DNA from 2 places in the Streptomyces sp. CA-288835 genome. Region 2 is predicted to be linked to the other one. Evidence: riboswitches for the same ligand, from Rfam matches in the RefSeq annotation. Region 2 holds a riboswitch; the other holds the start of a gene.
What was found. A riboswitch is a leader RNA that binds a small molecule or an ion and turns the genes downstream of it on or off. The one in region 2 is predicted to bind glycine.
Positions count from the first base shown of each region.

Region 1: another riboswitch for glycine. It lies ahead of gcvP (aminomethyl-transferring glycine dehydrogenase); the one in region 2 lies ahead of gcvT (glycine cleavage system aminomethyltransferase GcvT).

Region 1 is NZ_JBNJMW010000001.1:8,742,904-8,746,304, forward strand. Features, by position in the region: gene ACQEVY_RS39445 (DNA polymerase IV) at 1-724, shown strand, start outside; gene ACQEVY_RS39450 (PRC-barrel domain-containing protein) at 763-1,134, opposite strand; glycine riboswitch at 1,255-1,351, shown strand; gene gcvP (aminomethyl-transferring glycine dehydrogenase) at 1,533-3,401, shown strand, end outside.
Region 2 is NZ_JBNJMW010000001.1:3,100,271-3,103,671, forward strand. Features, by position in the region: gene ACQEVY_RS13865 (enhanced serine sensitivity protein SseB) at 1-58, opposite strand, end outside; gene ACQEVY_RS13870 (AAA family ATPase) at 304-996, opposite strand; glycine riboswitch at 1,205-1,319, shown strand; glycine riboswitch at 1,320-1,438, shown strand; gene gcvT (glycine cleavage system aminomethyltransferase GcvT) at 1,473-2,600, shown strand; gene gcvH (glycine cleavage system protein GcvH) at 2,752-3,141, shown strand; gene glyA (serine hydroxymethyltransferase) at 3,156-3,401, shown strand, end outside.

The sequences.
Region 1 (3,401 bases), 5.6 Mb from region 2:
GAAGGCCCACGGGACCGGGCTGTACGCCATGGCGCTGGCGCACGACGAGCGGGCCGTGGTGGCCGAGCGGGACACCAAGTCCGTGTCTGTCGAGGACACGTACGACGTGGACATCCATGACCGGGTGCGGGTGCGGATGGAGGTGCAGCGGCTCGCCGACCGGTGTGTGCGGCGGCTGCGTGGCGCGCATCTGTCGGGGCGGACCATCGTGCTCAAGGTGCGGCGGTACGACTTCTCGACGCTGACCCGTTCCGAGACGCTGCGGGGGCCCACGGACGACCCCTCGGTGGTGCGGGAGGCGGCCGCGAGGTTGCTGGAGTCCGTGGACACCACAGGAGGCGTACGGCTGCTGGGAGTCGGGGTCTCGGGGCTTGCCGACTACACGCAGGAGGATCTCTTCGCCCAGGTTCAGGCACAGGAGGAGGCACGGGCACACGAGGGGGAGCCGGAGCATCCGGCGCACGACGAGCCGCAGGAGTCGGCCGGGGAGCAAGAGGCGCCCGCCTTGCGGCGCTGGGCCGCGGGGCATGACGTACGGCATGCGGAGTTCGGGCACGGGTGGGTGCAGGGCAGTGGGATCGGGCGGGTCACGGTGCGGTTCGAGACGCCCGACTCCGAGCCTGGGCGCGTACGCACCTTCCGGGTCGACGATCCGGAGCTGGAGCCTGCGGAACCGCTCCCGCTGGTGCGACGAAGACCCAAGGAGGCCTCGCAAGCGGACTGACCCGCAGCCGTCGAACTGGCCTCCAGTGGAGCGGAGCTTCAGGACTCGTCCGAGCCTGCCAAGTGGCCGAAGTCGCGGTCCGGTGGGGGAGGCGGGGGTGTCACGTCGAGGCCGTAGTGGTGGTAGAGCTGGAGTTCCTGTTCCGGTGAGAGGTGGCGGCCGACGCCGAAGTCGGGGGCGTCCTTGATCAGGGCGCGGTCGAAGGGGATCCGCAGGGCGCCCTCGACCAGTTCGCTGGGCTCCAGGGGCACGAAGGCGTCCCTGCCGAACAGGCCGGTGCGTATGGCCGCCCACTCCGGCGTACCGGTCGCGTCGTCGAGATAGACCTCGTCGACGGTGCCGATCTTGTGGCCGTCGCGGTCGAAGGCCTTGCGGCCGATCAGGTTGCGCGGATCGATGTCGGTCTGCACGGGCCCTCCAGCTGCTCGCAACTCATCCGTCAGGAGTACGCATCCATACGCACTACGAAAGGGCACTTTGCGGCGGGCGGCCACTCGGGGGATGCCCGCTGGTACGCTGTCAACGGCCGCTGACCCCGTGCGGGAGAGTCCTCCAAGGCATCATCGGAGGCGCCGAAGGAGCAAATCCTCCCCGGAATCTCTCAGGCCCACGTACCGCGCGGACGAGGCCACTCTGGAAAGCAGAGCGGGTGTTTGACGGCTTCCGCTCTCACCGACGGTGAAAGCCGGGACGCCGTACGCCGGCGGGCCGGTGAAGCTCTCAGGTTGAGATGACAGAGGGGGAGGCCGTCCGGGCACCCGCTCCGTGGTGCCCTCGAAGGTCGTTTCAGACCAGGAGGCCTCCGTACATGACCGCCCATCGCATTCCGCTTTCCGAGCTCGAACGGGGAATCCCCTTCGAGCAGCGCCACATAGGGCCCGACACCGAGGCCCGGGCCAAGATGCTCGCGCAGGTGGGGTACGGCTCGCTCGAGGAGCTGACGGCCGCCGCGGTGCCGGATGTGATCAAGGACGCCGAGGCGCTCGGGCTGCCGGCCGCGCGTTCCGAGGCCGAGGTTCTCGCCGAGCTGCGCTCCCTCGCGGACCGTAACGAAGTCCTCGACTCGATGATCGGGCTCGGCTACTACGGCACGTTCACGCCGCCGGTGATCCTGCGCAACGTCATGGAGAACCCGGCCTGGTACACCGCGTACACCCCGTACCAGCCGGAGATCTCGCAGGGCCGCCTTGAGGCGCTGCTGAACTTCCAGACCATGGTCGCCGACCTCACGGGCCTGCCGACGTCGGGTGCCTCGCTGCTCGACGAGGGCACCGCCGCCGCCGAGGCCATGGCGCTGTCACGGCGCGTGGGCAAGGTCAAGAACGGCGTCTTCCTCGTCGACGCCGACGCGCTGCCGCAGACCATCGCCGTCATCGAGACGCGCGCCGAGCCGATCGGCGTCGAGGTCGTCGTCGCGGATCTCGCTGAGGGCATTCCTGCCGAGGTCGCCGAGCGCGGTGTGACCGGCGTGCTCATCCAGTACCCGGGCGCCTCCGGTGCCGTACGGGACATCAAGCCCGTCATCGAGCAGGCGCATGACCTGGGCGCGATCGTGACCGTCGCCGCCGATCTGCTGGCGTTGACGCTGCTCACCTCGCCGGGCGAGCTCGGCGCGGACATCGCGGTCGGTACGACGCAGCGCTTCGGCGTGCCAATGGGCTTCGGCGGGCCTCATGCCGGATACATGGCGGTGCGCGAGAAGTTCGCCCGCAACCTGCCGGGCCGTCTCGTCGGGGTCTCACTGGACGCGGACGGCGACACCGCGTACCGGCTGGCCCTGCAGACGCGGGAGCAGCACATCCGCCGGCAGAAGGCGACCAGCAACATCTGTACGGCTCAGGTTCTGCTCGCCGTGATGGCCGGGATGTACGCCGTCTACCACGGCCCGCAGGGCCTCAGGTCGATCGCGCAGCGCACTCACCGGTACGCCACGATCCTCGCCGCCGGTCTGAAGGCGGGCGGAGTCGAGGTCGTCCACGCGGCGTACTTCGACACGCTCACCGTCCGGGTGCCGGGCAGGGCCGCCGAGATCGTCGCGGCGGCGCGCGAGGGCGGGGTCAACCTGCGCCTCGTCGACGCCGACCAGCTGTCCATCGCCTGCGACGAGACCACCACGCGGACCCAGCTGGGCGCCGTCTGGACCGCGTTCGGTGTTGAGGGTGACATCGAGGCCCTGGACGCCTCCGCCGAGGACACGCTGCCCGCCGCGCTGCTGCGCACCGACGAGTACCTCACGCACCCGGTGTTCCACCAGCACCGCTCCGAGACCGCGATGCTGCGCTATCTGCGGCGCCTCGCCGACCGTGACTACGCGCTCGACCGCGGCATGATCCCGCTCGGCTCCTGCACCATGAAGCTCAACGGCACCACTGAGATGGAGCCGGTCACCTGGCCGGAGTTCGGGCAGCTGCACCCCTTCGCGCCCGCCGAGCAGGCGCAGGGCTACCTCACGCTCATCCGTGAGCTGGAGGAGCAGCTCGCCGAGGTCACGGGCTACGACAAGGTGTCGCTCCAGCCCAACGCCGGTTCGCAGGGCGAGCTGGCCGGCCTGCTCGCCGTACGCGGCTACCACCGCGCGAACGGCGACGAGCAGCGCACCGTCTGCCTCATCCCGTCCTCCGCGCACGGCACGAACGCGGCGAGCGCCGTCATGGCCGGCATGAAGGTCGTCGTCGTG
Region 2 (3,401 bases):
ACTCGTTGCCGGGCCAGCCGACATGGGGATGAGGGTGCGCCTGTGCGGGGAAGTCCATCTGCCTCTACCACCTGCTCGAAAACCACTGCTGGCACAGCAACCGCTGCGCCGGAAAACCCTAGCGCCCACCAGAGCGACTGCCCGAGCTCCGGTTCGTTACCGCGCCCCTAAGGAGGCCGCAGGCCTCTTAGGGGCGCGGGGCTGTGACATTTGCGGCTCCGCCGCGATGGGGGTCCCCCCGCTCGAGCGGAGTCGAGAGTGGGGGAGCGACCAGCCACAACGCACCCGCAGCGGAGAACCGCCTCACCCAGCGGAGCGCCCGTCACCGAAGTCGATCCGCCGCAGCACATCCGCCGCCGACCGGTCGATGAGGACCGCCGAACCGCAGCCCTCCGGCAGGTCGCCCTTCTCCACGGAGCGCAACAGCCGCGCGACCGCGGCGCGGTGCCGGGCGAAGGCGTACCGGGAGACGCCGCGGCCGCGCTCGCGCTGGCCGTCCAGGGCCGTGTCCGGCGGGACGTCGAGGAGCAGCAGATGCAGCGTGCCGCCGCGGCGGCGGGCCTCGCGGGCGATCCAGTTGCGTACCCAGGCCTGGGTGCCGCAGTCGTGCACGACGACGCCCTCGCCGGAGCGCAGGGCGCGGCGCAGGCCCGCGTAGTGCGCGGCACGCACGAGAGGGCGGTAGACCGCGTACGGCAAAAACCGGGACAGGCGCTGGTCCCAGCGGTCGCGGGTGTCCTGCGAGTCGATGCGTACGCCCGTCACGGCGCGGCGCATCAGGGTCGACTTGCCGCTGCCCGGCAGGCCCGTGACGACGACGAGATCAGCCGCGCCGAAGCGCAGGCCGTGCGGACTGCGTCCCGCCCGCTCCCGTAGATCACGGACGACGGGCGCCGGGAACGGGCCGCACGCCTCCCTGGCCGGGGCAGCCGGGACAGCGGGCTGCTTGGGCAGTGCGACGGCGGCACCGGTCGCGTAAGCCGTGGTCCTGTTCACGCTGTTCGTCCTCCCCATCGGGTCGGGAGACCCATCCCCGTCGAGTGTAAAGAGAAGGTAATGCGCGCAGCCTTCCGTTTTCGTTCTTGCCCTGCCACAGGCCCGTCACAGATCACTGTGAACGCCTGTGGGCCCGCTGTGAATGACCCCCCTGCCGTGCCGCACCGATGCGTGCGATGATGTGCGCGCCAACTGCATACCGGCCGTTTGAATCCGCGCGGGAGAGTTCCGGGTACGTGTACACGAAGGTGTACGGGTGTCCGGGCGCCGAAGGAGCAAGTCCCTCCCTTGAATCTCTCAGGCCCCGTTACCGCGCGGGCGAGGCACATCTGAAAAGCGGGTCGTCTCCTGGTAGTCAGGGCGGCGGCTCCACCCACGGTGCAAGCCACTGACCGTACAGGTCATGGCGAACCTCTCAGGTTCCGATGACAGATGGGGAGGAACGACCTCGCCGTCATGCCTTGGGAGCCCGTCCGATGAGCAGCACCATTCCACGCCGCACAGCCCTCGATGCCCTGCATCGTTCGCTCGGCGCCACGATGACCGACTTCGCCGGCTGGGACATGCCGCTGCGGTACGGCTCCGAGCGCGACGAGCACCTGGCCGTCCGTACGAAGGCCGGTCTCTTCGACCTCTCCCACATGGGCGAGATCACCGTCACCGGACCGGAGGCCGCCGCGCTGCTCGACTACGCGCTGGTCGGGAACCTCGGCAGCGTCAAGGTCGGCCGCGCCCGCTACACCATGATCTGCCGCGAGGACGGCGGCATCCTCGACGACCTGATCGTGTACCGGCTCGGAGAGACCGAGTACATGGTGGTGGCCAACGCCTCCAACTCCCAGGTGGTCCTTGACGCCCTGACCGAGCGCGCCGCTGCTCGTGGGGGTTTCGACGCCGTCGTACGCGACGACCGTGACGCGTACGCGCTGCTCGCGATCCAAGGCCCCGAGTCCCCCACCATCCTCAAGTCGCTCACCGACGCCGATCTGGACGGCCTGAAGTACTACGCGGGTCTGCCCGGCACGGTCGCCGGCGTCCCGGCCCTGATCGCGCGGACCGGCTACACGGGCGAGGACGGCTTCGAGCTGTTCGTCGCCCCGGCCGACGCGGAGAAGTTGTGGCAGGCGCTGACCGAGGCGGGATCCTCGGCGGGCCTCATCCCCTGCGGCCTGTCCTGCCGGGACACGCTGCGCCTGGAGGCGGGCATGCCGCTGTACGGGCATGAGCTGTCGACCTCGCTCACCCCCTTCGACGCGGGGCTTGGGCGGGTCGTGAAGTTCGAGAAGGAGGGCGACTTCGTGGGGCGCGAGGCGCTCGCCGAGGCCGCCGAGCGCGCTGAGAAGAACCCGCCGCGCGTCCTCGTCGGCCTGGTCGCCGAGGGCCGCCGCGTCCCGCGCGCCGGGTACGCGGTCGTCGCCGACGGCAAGGTCGTCGGCGAGGTCACCTCCGGTGCGCCCTCGCCGACCCTCGGTAAGCCGATCGCGATGGCGTACGTCGACGCCGCGCACTCCGCGCCCGGCATGCCGGGTGTCGGCGTGGACATCAGGGGCAGTCACGAGCCGTACGAGGTCGTGGCGTTGCCGTTCTACAAGCGCCAGAAGTAGTCCCGCCCGCGGTTCGGCGGCACGCCGACGTGGCGTACGTTCCCGTGTGCCGTCTCGTATCCGCGTGTCGTGTCTCGTGTCGTATCCGCGGTCCCGTCACGCACGACAACCCGTTCATCACCCTTCCCCCGCGTACAGGAGAATTCAGGCCATGAGCATCCCCCAGCAGCTGCGCTACAGCAAGGAGCACGAGTGGCTGTCGGTCGCCGAGGACGGCGTCTCGACGGTCGGCATCACCGAGTACGCGGCGAACGCGCTCGGCGACGTCGTGTACGTACAGCTCCCCGAGGTCGGCGACACGGTGACCGCGGGCGAGACCTGCGGTGAGCTGGAGTCGACGAAGTCGGTCAGCGATCTGTACTCGCCGGTCACCGGTGAGGTCACCGAGATCAACCAGGACGTCGTGGACGACCCGGCGCTGGTGAACACGGCCCCGTTCGAGGGGGGTTGGCTGTTCAAGGTACGGATCGCCGAGGAGCCGAAGGACCTGCTCTCCGCGGCCGAGTACACCGAATTCTCCGGCTCCGACTCCGCCTCCTGAAGGACTCCTGACTGATGTCGCTTCTGAACCAGCCCCTGCACGAACTCGACCCGGACGTCGCCGCCGCCGTCGACGCCGAGCTGAACCGTCAGCAGTCCACCCTGGAGATGATCGCCTCGGAGAACTTCGCTCCGGTCGCGGTCATGGAGGCCCAGGGCTCGGTCCTCACCAACAAGTACGCCGAGGGCTACCCGGGCCGCCGCTACTACGGCGGTTGTGAGCACGTAGACGTCGTCGAGCGGATCGCCATCGAGCGGATC